DNA from 2 places in the Marinactinospora rubrisoli genome. Region 2 is predicted to be linked to the other one. Evidence: predicted binding sites of a transcription regulator. Region 2 holds the regulator's gene; the other holds the start of a gene.
What was found. The regulator HrcA, encoded in region 2, represses chaperone genes, less so after heat shock. The targets are predictions, from matches to a motif close to TTGGCACTCTCNNNNNGAGAGTGCCAA.
Positions count from the first base shown of each region.

Region 1: the regulator HrcA is predicted to act here: its motif matches at 2,409-2,435, upstream of groES (co-chaperone GroES).

Region 1 is NZ_JBHTBH010000007.1:353,679-361,086, reverse strand. Features, by position in the region: gene ACFQRF_RS16940 (sigma-70 family RNA polymerase sigma factor) at 1-102, opposite strand, end outside; gene groL (chaperonin GroEL) at 261-1,874, opposite strand; gene groES (co-chaperone GroES) at 1,985-2,323, opposite strand; gene ACFQRF_RS16925 (class I SAM-dependent methyltransferase) at 2,497-3,798, shown strand; gene ACFQRF_RS16920 (apolipoprotein A-IV repeat region-like domain-containing protein) at 4,211-6,736, shown strand; gene ACFQRF_RS16915 (DNA-binding protein) at 6,858-7,307, opposite strand; gene ACFQRF_RS16910 (SDR family NAD(P)-dependent oxidoreductase) at 7,384-7,408, opposite strand, start outside.
Region 2 is NZ_JBHTBH010000008.1:210,991-218,398, reverse strand. Features, by position in the region: gene dnaJ (molecular chaperone DnaJ) at 1-798, opposite strand, end outside; gene hrcA (heat-inducible transcriptional repressor HrcA) at 799-1,812, opposite strand; gene ACFQRF_RS17970 (DUF3097 domain-containing protein) at 2,119-2,961, shown strand; gene ACFQRF_RS17965 (DUF4870 domain-containing protein) at 3,154-4,275, shown strand; gene ACFQRF_RS17960 (DUF4870 domain-containing protein) at 4,555-5,193, shown strand; gene hemW (radical SAM family heme chaperone HemW) at 5,237-6,469, opposite strand; gene ACFQRF_RS17950 (Imm32 family immunity protein) at 6,535-6,918, opposite strand; gene ACFQRF_RS17945 (MOSC domain-containing protein) at 6,948-7,408, opposite strand, start outside.

The sequences.
Region 1 (7,408 bases), on a different contig from region 2:
GACCGCCAGCGAGGTCAGGTGGTTCAGCTCCGTGTCGTCCGCTCTGCGCTGGATACTCGGTCGGTGCGCGAGCATGCCCCCCGCGACGCGTAGATCCGTCACGTATCGAATGATGCCCGCACGCACGGACTTACACGTCACGAATGTTGGCAACAGAATGATCACATTTAGGGTGATTGTGCCCAAAATGCACGCGTGTCCCGGGCCTCCGCCCGGGACACGCGTGGTAATGCGGCGGTTCTCACACCCGTGGTCGCGCCCTAGTGGCCGTGACCGTGGCCGTGACCGGCCTCCGGCTCCTCCTCCTCGGGCTTGTCCACGACGAGCGCCTCGGTGGTGAGCAGCAGACCGGCGATGGAGGCGGCGTTGAGCACCGCGGAGCGGGTGACCTTGACGGGGTCGATGATCCCCTGGGCCACCAGGTCGCCGTACTCGCCCTTGGCCGCGTTGTAGCCCTGGCCCTTCTCCAGCTCGGCGATCTTGGCGGTCACCACGTAGCCCTCGGCGCCCGCGTTGACCGCGATCCACCGGGCCGGCTCGACCAGCGCGCGGCGCACGATGCCCACACCGGTGGCCTCGTCGCCCGAGAGGCCGAGGTCGTCCAGCTCCGCCGCGGCGTGCACCAGCGAGGCGCCGCCACCGGCGATGATGCCCTCCTCGACGGCCGCGCGGGTCGCGGAGATGGCGTCCTCAAGGCGGTGCTTCTTCTCCTTGAGCTCCACCTCGGTGGCCGCGCCGACGCGCAGCACGCTGACGCCGCCGGCCAGCTTGGCCAGCCGCTCCTGCAGCTTCTCGCGGTCCCAGTCGGAGTCGCTCGCCTCGATCTCCTTGCGGATCTGGCGGATGCGGTCGTCGACCTCGGACTGGGCCCCGGCGCCGTCCACGATCGTGGTGGCGTCCTTGGTCACCGTGATGCGGCGAGCGCTGCCCAGCGCGTCGAGCTCGGCGTTCTCCAGGGTGAGGCCGACCTCCTCGGCGATGACCTGACCGCCGGTGAGGATCGCGATGTCCTGCAGCATGGCCTTGCGGCGCTCGCCGAAGCCGGGCGCCTTGACCGCGGCGACGTTGAGGGCGCCGCGCATCTTGTTGAGGACCAGCGCACCGAGGGCGTCGCCCTCGATGTCCTCGGCGATGATCAGCAGCGGCTTCTTGGTCTGGACGACCTTCTCCAGCAGCGGGAGGAGCTCGTTCAGGTTGGAGATCTTGCCCTGGTTGATCAGGATGATCGCGTCTTCGAGCACCGCCTCCTGGCGGTCGCCGTCGGTCACGAAGTACGGCGAGGTGTAGCCCTTGTCGAACTGCAGGCCCTCGGTGAAGTCGAGGGACAGGCCGAAGGTCGGGGCCTCCTCGACGGTGATGACACCGTCCTTGCCGACCTTGTCGAACGCCTCGGCGATCAGGTCGCCGATCTGCTGGTCCTGCGCGGAGTTGGTGGCCACGTAGGCGATGTCGCCGCGCTCCTCCACCTCGCGCGCGCCGGCGAGCAGGATCTCCGAGACCCGCTGCGCGGCCGCGTCGATGCCCTTCTTCAGGGAGGTGGGGGACGCACCGGCGGCCACGCTGCGCAGGCCCTCGCGCACCAGCGCCTGGGCGAGCACGGTGGCGGTCGTGGTGCCGTCACCGGCGGCGTCGTTGGTCTTGGTGGCGACCTCCTTGACGAGCTGGGCGCCCAGGTTCTCGTACGGGTCGTCCAGCTCGACCTCACGGGCGACGGTCACACCGTCGTTGGTGATGGTCGGCGCACCGAACTTCTTGTCGATGACGACGTTGCGGCCGCGCGGGCCGAGCGTGACCTTGACGGCGTCGGCGAGGCGGTCGACGCCGCGCTCCAGCGAGCGCCGCGCGTCGTCCTTGAATTCCAGGATCTTCGGCATCGGTTGGGTCCTCAGTCCTTGCAAGTACGTCCGAAATCGAACCGCCCCGTCCGGCGATCGGCCGGCCGGGGCGGGCTGTCAGCTCACTGACGTCGGGGAGTCCCGAGACGTTACTTCTCGACGACCGCGAGCAGGTCGCGGGCGGAGAGGACGAGGTAGTCCTCGTTGTTGTACTTGACCTCGGTGCCGCCGTACTTGCTGTAGAGAACGACGTCGCCGACCTTGACGTCGAGCGGGATGCGGTTCTCGCCCTCGTCGTCCCAGCGGCCCGGGCCCACCGCGAGGACCTCGCCCTCCTGCGGCTTCTCCTTGGCGGTGTCCGGGATGACCAGGCCGGAGGCGGTGGTCTGCTCGGCTTCGAGCGGCTTGACGACGACGCGGTCCTCAAGCGGCTTGAGCACGGTCTTGCTAGCGGTGGCGGTCGACACGGTTGTGACCTCCCCCTTCATGATTCGATGTTTCGAAACGGCATGCTGGCAAAGGGGCGACCACGGCGGCCTGTCGTCGCGGGTGCCCAGACCGGCCTCGTCGCGATTAGCACTCTACCGCTGAGAGTGCCAATATGGGAACATAGCCGGGCCCACCCAGCCCGTCAAACAACAGGTCACGGGGGAACAGCAGGGTGACAAGCGGGCAAATCTCGGCTGCCGCGGCCTTTCAAGCGCTGCTCACTCCGGCCGGCCAGTGGCTGCTCGCCCAGGCCGACGCCGCCGAGATCGAGGCCGACCCGCTGGCCGCCGCGACCCGGTTGCGGCGCGCGGCCGAAACCGACGGTGCCTTCCCCGCCGGCCCCGGCGGGGAAACGGCCGGAACCGCCGAGCTGGTCAACGCCGCGATGACCCAGGCACGGCTGCGCGGGCGCGCCCGGGAGAAGTTCGGTGCGGCGGCGGATCGGATGTACTTCACCCCCGCGGGCCTGGAGCAGGCCACCCGCGGCGTGGTCGCGCGCTACCGCGCCCACCGGTTCGCCCTCGGCGTAACCGTGCCGGAGGGGTCGATGGTCGGCGACCTGTGCTGTGGGATCGGCGCCGACCTCACGGCGCTGGCGCGCGCCGGGGTCCCGGTGGAGGGAGTCGACCTCGACCCGGTCACCGCCGCGGTCGCCGCCGCGAACGTCGAGGCGCTGGGGCTGGGCGATCTGGCCCGCGTGCGCGAGGGCGACGTCACGCACACCCCGCCCGGGCGGTACGCGGCCGTCCTGTGTGATCCCGCACGGCGCGGGCGGCGTGGCCGCATCTTCGACCCCGACTCCTACGCGCCGCCGTGGCGGACCGTTCTCGACCTCGCTCGCGGCGCGCCGGCCGCCTGCGTCAAGGCGGCCCCGGGACTGCCGCACGAACTGGTGCCGCCGGACGCCACCGCCGAGTGGATCTCGGTCGACGGCGAGGTGAAGGAGGCGGCGCTGTGGTTCGGCCCGCTGCGCGGCGCGCCGCGGCAGGCCACGCTGCTGCGCGACACCCGCCCTGGGCCCGGCGCGTCCGGGGACGGCCCGGCCGCACCGGCCGTCCTCGTGGCCGATCCCGGCCTCGGCGACCCGCCGGTGGCCGCACCCCGGCGTTATCTCTACGAGCCGGACGGCGCCGTGGTGCGCGCCCACCTGGTGGCCGAGGCGGCGGCGCGGGTGGACGGTGCGCTGCTGGATCCGCACATCGCCTACATCACCGCCGACCGGCTGGTGCCGACCCCGTTCTGCCGGGCCTACGAGGTGCTGGAGGTGCTGCCGTTCTCCCTGAAGCGACTGCGGGCGGTGCTGCGGGAGCGACGGGTCGGGATCGTAACGATTAAGAAACGCGGATCGGCGGTGGACGTCGAGCGGCTGCGGCGCGATCTGCGTCCGTCGGGCCCCAACTCGGTCGTCGTGGTGCTCACCCGGGTGGGCGATCGCCCGATCTGCCTGCTGTGTGCCGAGGTCAGCGCCACATGATCGACAAACCGGACAAAACACACCTACTCCCGACATGGTGACGAACTCCGGAAAAAGCGCCAGCTCTCCCATAGTCGGGTGAAGCAGAAAACTCTGTCCTTTACGCCACCGCCCAGGCAGCGGAGTTCCGTGTCGTTAGACTGATCTCCGCTGAATCCTTCTCCCTTCTCGTGGATTCCTCTGGCGGCGTATCACGTCCGACCGACGGGACATCGGCCGAAAAGGCAGTCTCGTCATCACCTGCACCCCCTACAACCAGTAGGCAGGGCACTGCCGTCGGTGACTCTGTGGGCGCCTCGTGTGCCCTGTACGCCCCTTTCCGCGGACCGCACGGCCTGCCAGACTCCGACGAGAACACCGCCCATCCGAGGTCGAAGCGGATGGGAGGCGCCACATCAAAAGGAGCACCTCGGTGGAACAGAGCAACCAGAACTTCCTCAACGGGGGAGGTCAGACCGGGATCTCCGACCGTATGCGGGAACTCCTCTCGCGAGCCGCGCAGGACCAGATCTCGGAGCAGAAATCGCAGGGCGCGGTCACCGAGGAGATGCGCCAGCGACTGGAGGGCATGGAATGGCTGCTCCGTGAGTTCCGAGAGCGCGAGTTCACCACGCTGGCCGAGGCGGTCGCCGCCGTCCAGTCCCGGGTCGACGAGCTGACCAGCCGGCCCCCGGAGTGGGCCGAGACCCTCGCCGAGCACATCGAGCAGGTCGGAGAGCGGGTCAAGCCGGTCGGTGAACTCCCCGCCCTGCGCGCCGACGTCACCGGCATCGCGGGGGAACTCGACACCGCGCTGAGCCGCCTGCAGGGGCTGACCGAGACGGCGGTGCGGACCGCCGGCCAGGTCGACGCCCTCAGCGAGCGCGTGACGCAGCTCGCCGCGGCGGTGGAGGCCCGGTTCACCCTGATCGACGGTTCACTGGAGACGCTGACCTCCCGGTCGGCGGAACTGTCCGAGGCGGTCGCCGGTGTCCGGGACCGCGTGGACGAGCGGCACGAGGCGGCGCTGGGCCGGGCGGACGAGCGGCACACGGAGGTCACCGCCGCCATCGCCCAGGGACGCGAGGCGCTGGAGCGGGTGGTCGAGGAGGGCCGGGAGGCCCTGACCCGGACGTTCACCGAGCACCACGAGGCCCTTGGTGCGACGCTGCGCGAACAGCACGAGGCCGTGATCAGCCGCGGCGAGGAGCAGCAGACCGCCATCACCGGCCGGCTGGACGAGGGCGTCCGGACGCTCGCGAGCAAGGCCGACGAGCAGCACGACGCCGTCACCGCCAAGCTCACCGAGAACACCACGACCCTCACCGAGCGGCTCCGCGAAGGCGTCGACACCCTCGCCACCAAGAGCGACGACCACCACGACGCCGTCACCACCAAGCTGGCGGAAGGCGTCGCGACCCTCAGCGGCAAGGCCGACCAGCAGCACGACGCCGTCACCAGCAAGCTCGAAGAGACCGCCCAGGCCCTCGCGAGCAAGGCCGACGAGCAGCACGAGGCCGTCACCGCCAAGCTCACCGAGAACACCACGACCCTCACCGAGCGATTCCGCGAAGGCGTCGACACCCTCGCCACCAAGAGCGACGACCACCACGACGCCGTCACCAGCAAGCTCGAAGAGACCGCCCAGGCGCTCACCAGCAAGGCCGACGAGCAGCACGACGCCGTCACCAGCAAGCTGGCGGAGGGCGTCGCGACCCTCAGCGGCAAGAGCGACGAGCACCGCGCCGCGCTCGCCACGGCGCTGTCCGAGAGCGTCGAGCTGCTCAGCACGCAGGCCGAGGAGAACCACGCGGAGGCCACCGCCGCCGTTGCGGACGCCAACAGCGCGGTCCTCAAGCTCGCGAGCGAGACCGAGGAGCGGCTGGGCGAACTGCGCGGCCAGCTGCGCCAGCAGCGCACCGACCTCCACGAGCAGCTGGAGCGGCAGGCCGCGGAACTGCGCGAGCGTGACGAGCAGCAGCACGAGCAGCTGCGCGGTGCCCTCACCGAGACCGCCGAGGGACTGCGGGCCAAGGTCGAGGGGCATCACGCGGAGGCCACCGCCGCCGTGACCGAACTGCGCGGCACGGTGACCGAGACCAACGCCGCCCTCGCCGCGCTAGCGGAGCGGAGCGAGGCCAGCAGTGCCGAGCTGCGCGGCGCGCTGGACGAGAGCGTCCAGTCGCTGACCGCCCGCGCCGCCGAGCAGCACGAGGCGCTCGCGGGCCAGTTCGCCGAGCACCGCGAGTCCGTGGAGAGCCGCTTGCAGCAGCAGGACCGCGAGCTGACCGCACGGATCGACGGGCACCTGAACTCGATCACCGGCAAGGTGGAGAGCCAGCACACGTCGCTCACCGGCCGGTTCGAGCACGGCCTCGGGCGGCTGGCCGACCGCTTCGACACCTTCGAGGGTCACTTCGAGGGCAGCTTCGAGGGCGTCGAAGGCAAGATCGACGGGCTGGACGGCCGCATCGACGGCGTCAACGGCCGCCTGGACGGCATCGAGGGCCGGGTCACCGGCGTCGAGGGCAAGTTCGAGGGCGTGCACGGCCAGTTCGACGGCGTCGATGGCCGGCTGGAGGCGATCGACGATCGTCTGGAGGCGGTCAACCAGCGTCTCGGGCAGTTGCCCGCCGCCCTGGAGGTCAGCGAGGTGCACCGTCGGCTGTCCGAGCTGGTGGACCGGCCGGTCGTGGACCACACCGACCGGTTCGAGGAGATCAGCCGCAAACTCGGTGACTCCCTCGACCCGCTGCTCAGCGAGGTCCGTGCCCGGCCGGACCGGCACGAGTTCGAGGAGACCATCAGCGAGGCCGTGGAGACGTCGCACGACGACGTCACCAAGCGGCTGGCCACGCTGGAGGAGACGATGCTCGCGCTGGCCGAGGCGCTGCTGCGCCCGGGCCGCGACGGTAAGAAGAAGCGCCGGGTGATCGAGGACGACGAGGACGACGAGTGAGCCCTCGGGTCCCGTGACGCCAGCGGGGGCCGGCCCGGTGGGGCCGGCCCCCGTTCTCGTGCGCGCGTCCCGGCCGACGGGGTCTCCGGCCGCTCCGCCACCGAGTGGCGACCGCGGCCCGCTACGCGGCGCCGCCTTCGGCGGCGCCGTCGGCCGGCACGGTCCGCTCGGCACGGCCGGTGAGCCTCTCGTACCGCTGCCGCGCCGCCTGCGGGCTGCCCAGGCCCAGTCCGAACGCGATCTCCTGCCACGTCATGCCGCGGCCGCGCGCCATCTGCAGCAGGCCGCTCTCCAGGGCGTCGACGTCGGCCCGGACCCGAGGCAGCAGGCTGAGCGCCGCGGTGAGGTCGGCGGTGTCCACCGCGGGCTCGGCCGCTCCGGAGCGCCGCGACCCGGCCGCGAGGTCGGCCACCCGGCGGACCGCGTCCAGCGGCTCCAGGGGGATCCGGCGGTCCTCGCCGCCGTGGCGTTCGGTGATGCGGAACAGTGCCGCGTACTCGCGACGACGGCGGGCGTCGTCGGGGTCGGGCGGGGCGAAAGCGGAGTCAGGGGTGTCCGGGGAACCGTTCATGTCTCCACTCTCCTCCTTCAACGATCAATTTTCAACCTAATATTTTGAACGAAACGTTCACATTGGTTCGTCGCCGTCAGCCCACCCGGGACGCCAGCAGG
Region 2 (7,408 bases):
GTCGCCGCGGCGCTCGAACAGCGGATGCGGACGCTGCACCACCTCCAGGAAGATGTCGCCGCGCGGGCCGCCGTTGGGGCCGATCTCGCCCTCGCCGGCCAGCTGGATCTGCGTGCCGTCCTCGACGCCCGCCGGGATCTGCACCTTGCGGGTGACGGTCTCGCGCACCCGTCCCTCCCCGGCGCAGTCCGGGCAGGGGTTGCGGATGACGGTGCCCTGTCCGGCGCACTGGGGGCAGGGCCGGGTCGTCATGACCTGGCCGAGGAACGAACGCGCGACCTCGGAGATCTCACCGCGGCCCGAGCACATGTCGCAGGTCTCGCGGTGACTGCCCTTGGCGGTGCCCTCACCCTGACAGGTGTCGCACAGCACGGCCGTGGGGAACGTGACGTCCTTGGTGACGCCGAACGCGGTCTCGGCGAGGTCGAGCTCGATGCGCACCTTGATGCTGCGCCCGCGCCGCGCCCGGTCGCGGGCGCCGCGCCGGCCGGTGGCTCCCCCGCCGAAGAAGGCGTTCACGATGTCGTCGAACGGGAACCCGGCGTTGCCGAACCCGCCGGGGCCGCCGCCGGCGCCCGCCGGGGCGAACGGGTCCACGCCCATGTCGTACATCCGGCGCTTCTCCGGGTCGGAGAGCACCTCGTACGCCTGGGTGACCTCCTTGAAGCGTTCCTGGGTGACCGGATCGGGGTTGACGTCGGGGTGGAGTTCGCGCGCCAGGCGGCGGTATGCCTTCTTGACCTCGTCCTTGGACGCGTCGCGACGCACCCCGAGGATCTCGTAGTAGTCCCTGGACACTTACTGCCCCGCCAAGATCTGACCGACGTATCTTGCCACTGCGCGTACCGCTCCCATCGTTCCCGGGTAGTCCATTCGAGTCGGGCCGACCACACCCAGTTTCGCCAGCGACCGGTCGCCGATGCCGTAACCCGCTGACACGATCGAGGTCGACTGCAGGCCCTCGTGGGAGTTCTCCGCGCCGATGCGGACCGTGAGCATGGAAGGATCCCCGGCCTCACCCAGCAAACGGATGAGAACCACGTTTTCTTCCAGTGCCTCCAGCACACCGCGGAGGCTGGCCGAGAAGTCCACGGCGGCGAGGTTGGCGGTTCCGCCGAGCACGATCTTCTCCTCGTGCTTCTCCACGAGGCTCTCCAGCAGCACCGACAGCACCGACGCGGCCAGTACCCGGTCCTCGGCGGGCAGCCGCCCCGGCAGATCGGAGACCGCCGGGGGCACGTCGGTCAGCCATCTGCCGACCAGCGCCTGGTTGAGCACCGTGCGCAGGTTCTCGACCGAGTCGTCGGTGACCCGGTCGAGACCGTCGATGACCCGCTGTTCGACGCGGCCGGTGTTGGTGATGAGGACCATCATGACCCGCTGCTGCCCGAGCGGCACGAGTTCGACGTGCTGCACGGAGGACCGGGTCAGCGACGGGTACTGCACGATGGCGACCTGACGGGTCAGCTGCGCCAGCAGACGGACCGTGCGGCCTACGATCTCGTCGAGGTCGACGGCGCCGGAGAGGAAGGTCTCGATCGCCCGGCGTTCGGCGGCGGACAGGGGTTTCACCGTGGACAGCCGGTCGACGAAGAGCCGGTAGCCCTTGTCGGTGGGCACCCGGCCCGCGCTCGTGTGCGGTTGGGCGATGTAGCCCTCTTCCTCCAGGGCCACCATGTCGTTGCGGATGGTCGCAGGCGAGACACCGAGGCCGTGCCGGTCGACAAGCGCCTTCGACCCCACCGGCTCGTTCGTGGACACGTAGTCCTCGACGATGGCACGCAGCACCGCGAGTTTTCGGTCGTCGAGCACGCGCTCACCTCCTGGCACTCCGTGGTCTTAAGTGCTAATTCTATGCGGCTCCGTCGACGCGGTCCCCCTCCTGGCGGCCGAGGCCTCGCCGAATGGTGTTCCCCGTAAACGGGGGTTCGTCTCGTCGCGGGCCGCCCGAGACGGGGGAAAGGACCGGAATCCGGGTCGGCTGATCCTTTCACGGCCGACCGACGGCCCCGATTCGGCGAGATCACGAGCCCATGACGATCCGCGCGTCCGGCGCCCGTCCGGCTCCGGTCGCCGCCGCGCCGGCACCGCCGCCCTACATCAGTACAATCGCGGGCCGTGGGTACTGACTCCGGCGGCAGGTACGGCCGCGACGTCCTCGCCGGCGACTGGCGGCGGCCGCGCAGAGGCCGGGTCCGCGAGGTCCCGGCCGAGCACGGGCTGGTGGTGGAGTCCGCGGACGAGGCTTTCTGCGGCGCGGTCGTGGGTGTGGACAAGGCCACGGTGACGCTGGAGGACCGGCACGGCCGGCACCGAGTCTTCGATCTGGCCCCGGCGGCGTTCCTGGTCGACGGCGAGCCGGTCACCCTCGTCCGGCCGGCTCCCTCGGCGCCGTCCGGGCCGGTGCGCAGCGCCTCCGGGTCGATCGCGGTCCGCGGGCTGCGCTCGCGGGTGGCCCGGGAGAGCCGCATCTACGTCGAGGGCCTGCACGACGCCGAGCTGGTGGAGCGCGTCTGGGGCCACGACCTGCGGGTGGAGGGGGTCGTGGTGGAGTACCTGGAGGGCGTGGACCGTCTTCCGGAACTCGTCGCGGACTTCGCCCCCGGTCCGCAGCGGCGGCTCGGCGTCCTGGTGGACCACCTGGTCCCCGGCTCCAAGGAGAGCCGGATCGCCGGGCGGGTCGCGTCACCGAACGTGCTGGTGCTCGGCCACCCGTTCGTGGACGTGTGGGCCGCGGTGAAGCCGGCCGCGGTGGGGATCGCCGCCTGGCCGGACGTGCCCCGCGGAGTGCCGTGGAAGGAGGGCGTCGTCGCGGCGCTCGGCTGGCCCGCGGACACCGGCGCGGCGTGGCGGCGCATCCTCGGATCGGTGCGTTCTTTCACGGATCTGGAACCGGAGCTGCTGGGACGCGTCGAAGAACTGATCGACTTCGTCACCGCCGCGCACGCGGACGGAGGTTAGGGTCGGTCTGATGGGTCGTTTCCACGGCGGACGGCGCCGCCGGAGCGCGCCGGCCCATCGGGCGGCCCGATGCGCCGGCGAGGCGACTCGCGCGGGCGGGCCGCCGCCCGGGCGGGCTTTCGCCGCGCCCGCCCGCGGAGAGCGTCCGCACGCTACTCCGCCCGATCGCAACCGGCACAGCCAAGGGACAGCATGAGCGAGACACCGCCCAACCAGCCATCGCCCCAGGAACCGCCCACGGGCGGCCAGCCCGGCTACGGGCGGGCGGACGCCGGTGGCCCGCCCGGCGCCTCGTGGCCCGCACCCGGGGAGCCGGCCGGCCACCCGGATCGGCCGCGGGGCGGGTATCCCTCCGACGCGCCGCCGCCCCCGGCGGGCCCGCCCACCGGCGGGCAGCCGGCGCATCCGGGACACCACCCGCCGGCCGCTCAGCCGCCCGGCTACGGGTACGGCCAGCCGACGGGCGAGCAGCGAGGGTACTCCGCTCCCCAGCCGCCCGGCCCCGGCTACGGCCGGCCCACGGGCGAGCAGCCGGCGTACCCCACTCCGCAGCCACCGGCGGGTTACGGCCGGCCGGCTCCCCCGTTCCAGGCCGAACACGAACAGTCCGGTACCGGCCGGCCCGGGTTCCCCCCGCCTAGCGGGCAGCCGGGGTATCCGGGACGGCCGCACTACGCGGGACACCCCGGCACCGGCCCACAGCCCGGTCACGCCTGGCCCACCGGCGAGCAGCCGCAGCCGCCGCGCGCGGGCGGGTACGCCGAGCCGGGCGACCGGCCGGGGCACGCCCGCTCCACCGGGGAGCAGCCCGCCCAGACCGGCTACCCCGGGCCGGGCTTCGGCGGGCCGGGCGGGTATCCGCCGCAGGCCGCCGGCCCGCAGTCCTACCCGCCGGCGGGGGCTCCGCAGCCGGCCGCGGGTCCGCAGCAGCCGACGGAGGGCGGTGCCGACGAGATCACCTGGTCGATGATCGCGCACCTGTCGGGGGTGATCATGGGCTGCGCCGGCTGGCTTCCCGCGCTGGTGGTGTACCTGCTCAGGCGCGGCCGGCCCGGCCCGTCCGGGCAGCGGTCCTTCGTCCGCCACCACGCCGCCGAGGCGCTGAACTTCCAGCTCACGCTGGTGGTGCCCTACCTCGTCATGTGGGCGGTGTACATCGGGCTGGGCATGTACGCCTACACGTGGTCCTGGATCGGGTCCCTGCTGATCGTCGCGGTGTGGCTGGTCTCGATCGTGCTGGGGATCCTCGCCGCGGTCGGGGTGACGCGGGGGCGCTGGTACCGCTACCCGGTGGCGGTGCGCCTCGTGAGGTGACCGCCGCGCACCGTCGCGCGGGGTGGAACCGCCGAACGGCCGGCGCCGTCCGATTCCTGGACGGCACCGGCCGTTCGCGTACCGTGACGTCGCGCGGGTAGGTTCGACAGCACATCACCACACGGACCACGGCCGGGGGTGTCGGTGGGAGCGGTCGCGCCGCGTCCGCACGGCCTTCCCCGACCGCCCCGCAGACGAGGGGCCGGCGGCCCGTCCGGTGGATCATCCGCCTCCGTACGTCCGTGCTCGACCGCGCGGGCAGGAACAACGAGGAAGAGCATGAGCAACCCCTACCCTCAGCCGCCCTACGACGGTGGCCAAGGCCAGCACGGCTACCCCGGGGGCTACGGCCCGCCCCCCGGCGGCGGCCCCTCCTACGGCGCCCCGCAGACCGGCGGGCAGCCCGGGTACGGCCAGCAGCCCCAGACGGGAGGACAGCCCGGTTACGGCCAGCAGCAGCCGACCGGCGGGCAGCCGGGGTACGGCCAGCAGCCCTACGGCCAGCCGCCCGCGCCCGCCCCCTACGGCCAGCAGGGATACGGACAGCAGGGGTACGGCCAGGACTACGCCCAGCAGGGTGAGAATCCCCGGCCCCGGCCGGGCACCGACGACCAGATGTACGCGCTCATGGCGCACGTCGGTGGCATCATCCTGGGCTTCGTCGCGCCCCTCATCGTCTTCATCATGAAGAAGGACGAATCGCCGTGGGTGCGCGCGCACGCGGTCGAGGCCCTGAACTTCCAGATCACCATGGCGATCGGGCTCGTGGTCTCCGGGTTCCTGATGATCGTGTTCATCGGGATCCTGACGTTCCTCGCGGTCTACGTGGCGATCATCGTCTTCGCGATCATGGCCACGATGGCGGCCAACCGCGGCGAGCTGTACCGCTATCCGATGAGCATCCGGATGGTGAAGTAACCCGGCGTGCCGGGTGGGCCGGCCGTGCCGGCTCACCCCGCAGTCAGGTGAGGTCGCGCACCACCGCGTCGGCGAGCAGCCGGCCGCGCCGGGTGAGGACGGCCCGGCCCCGGGCGTGTGCGGCCGCGTCCAGCAGGCCATCGGCCACCGCGGCCTTGGCCGCGCGCAGGCCGGCGTCGTCCAGGAGTTCCAGCGGGCAGCCCTCGGCGATGCGCAGCTCCAGCAGGATCCGCTCGAACCGGCGGTCGGCGGCGCCGAGCACCTCGCGCGCCTGGGCGGGGGTGCCGCCGTCGGCGAGGCGGGCGGCGTAGGCGGCCGGGTGCTTGACGTTCCACCAGCGCGTCCCGCCGACATGGCTGTGCGCGCCCGGTCCGACGCCCCACCAGTCGCCGCCGGTCCAGTAGAGCAGGTTGTGCCGGCTGCGCGCCTCGGGGGTGGCCGCCCAGTTGGAGACCTCGTACCAGTGCAGCCCGGCGGCGGCCAGCAGTTCGTCGGCCATCAGGTAGCGGTCGGCCATGGTGTCGTCGTCCGGCGCGGTCAGCTCGCCGCGGCGGACCCGGGCCGCCAGCCGGGTGCCCTCCTCGACGATCAGCGAGTAGGCGGAGACGTGGTCGGGCCCGGCGCCGATCGCCGCGCGCAGCGACTCGGCCCAGTCGTCGTCGCTCTCCCCGGGCGTGCCGTAGATCAGGTCGAGGTTGACGTGCTCGAATCCGGCCTCGCGCGCCCAGGCCACGCACTGTTCCGGCCGCCCGGGGGTGTGCGCGCGGTCCAGCACGGCGAGCACGTGCGGGCGGGCGCTCTGCATGCCGAAGGAGACGCGGGTGAAACCGGCGTCACGCAGCCGGAGCAGGCGGTCGCGGTCGACGGTCTCGGGGTTGGCCTCGGTGGTGACCTCGGCGCCGGCCGCCAGGCCGAACTCGGAGTCGACGGCGGCGAGGATCCGGCCGAGGTCTTCGGGCGGGAGCAGGGTCGGGGTGCCTCCGCCCACGAACACCGACCGCACCGGGATATCGGCCGCGCCGAGCACGCGGCGGGCGAGCCGGAGTTCGGCGACGGCCTGGTCCGCGTAGGTGGCGCGGGAGGCGGTGGCCGTGCCGTCGGCGGAGCGCAGCTCGTCGGCGGTGTAGGTGTTGAAGTCGCAGTAGCCGCACCGCGTGACGCAGAACGGCACGTGCACGTACACGCCGAACGGCCGGGCGCCCACGCCCGCCAGCGAGCGCGCGGGCAGCGAACCGTCGCGGGGGACCGGGTCGCCGTCGAGAGGCACGGAAGGCATGCTCCCAGTGTCGGTCATCGTGACCACCGAACGGACCGGTGGCGGGGCCCGGCGCGGCAGGCGTCTCAGGGGCGGCGCGGCATGCCGCCGTGCGGGCTCTCCACGATGAGCGGCGCCGACCCTTCGGCGAGATACGGATGGTCGGGGTAGTGGTCGACGTGCAGGTGGCCGCCGTCGGTCATGGCCGCCGTGTCGTGCAGGGCGGCTCCGAGCACGGCGCGGTACTCGCCGGCCCCGTGGATGCGCAGCACCCGCTCGGCGAGGTCGGCCTCGACGCGTACCGGGCCCGGCGCGGTGCCGGCCTCCACCGCGACCAGCAGGACGGCGCCGTCCTCGGAGCCCGGCCCAGCGGTGCACCGGCCGCCGGCGGCCACGGTGTGGGCGAGCGCGTGCAGGGCGTCCGCGGATCCGGTGACGATCACCTCGCGGGACGGCGGAAAGCAGCGCACGCGGATGTCACCCGGCGCCGCGGCCGCCGTCACGCCGGCCCCAGTTGCCTGGCGACACGGTCGTAGGCCCGCTGCCACTCCTCGGCTCTGCCGGGCAGCTCCAGCACGCGCCGCAGCAGATCGAGGTCGCGGTCGTGGCGGGCCCGGAACGCGGTGGCGAGGTCGATGCCGTGGCCGGGCCGGTACTCCACGGTGATGGGATCGCCCGCGGCGAGGTGCCCCTCGTCGAGCACGCGCAGGTAGGCGCCGGTGCGCGCCTCGGCGGTGAACCGCTTCACCCAGGCGGGCTCCGCCATCCAGGCGCCGAACACCGAGCAGGGGACGCGCGGCAGCACCACCTCGAACCGGGCGGTGCCGATCCGCCACCGCTCGCCGATGAGCGCCCGGCTCACCTGGACGCCGTGCGTGGTGAGGTTCTCGCCGAACATACCGTCGCGGAGTTCGCGGCCGAGCCGCTCCGCCCAGTGGTCCAGGTCCTCGCGGGCGTAGG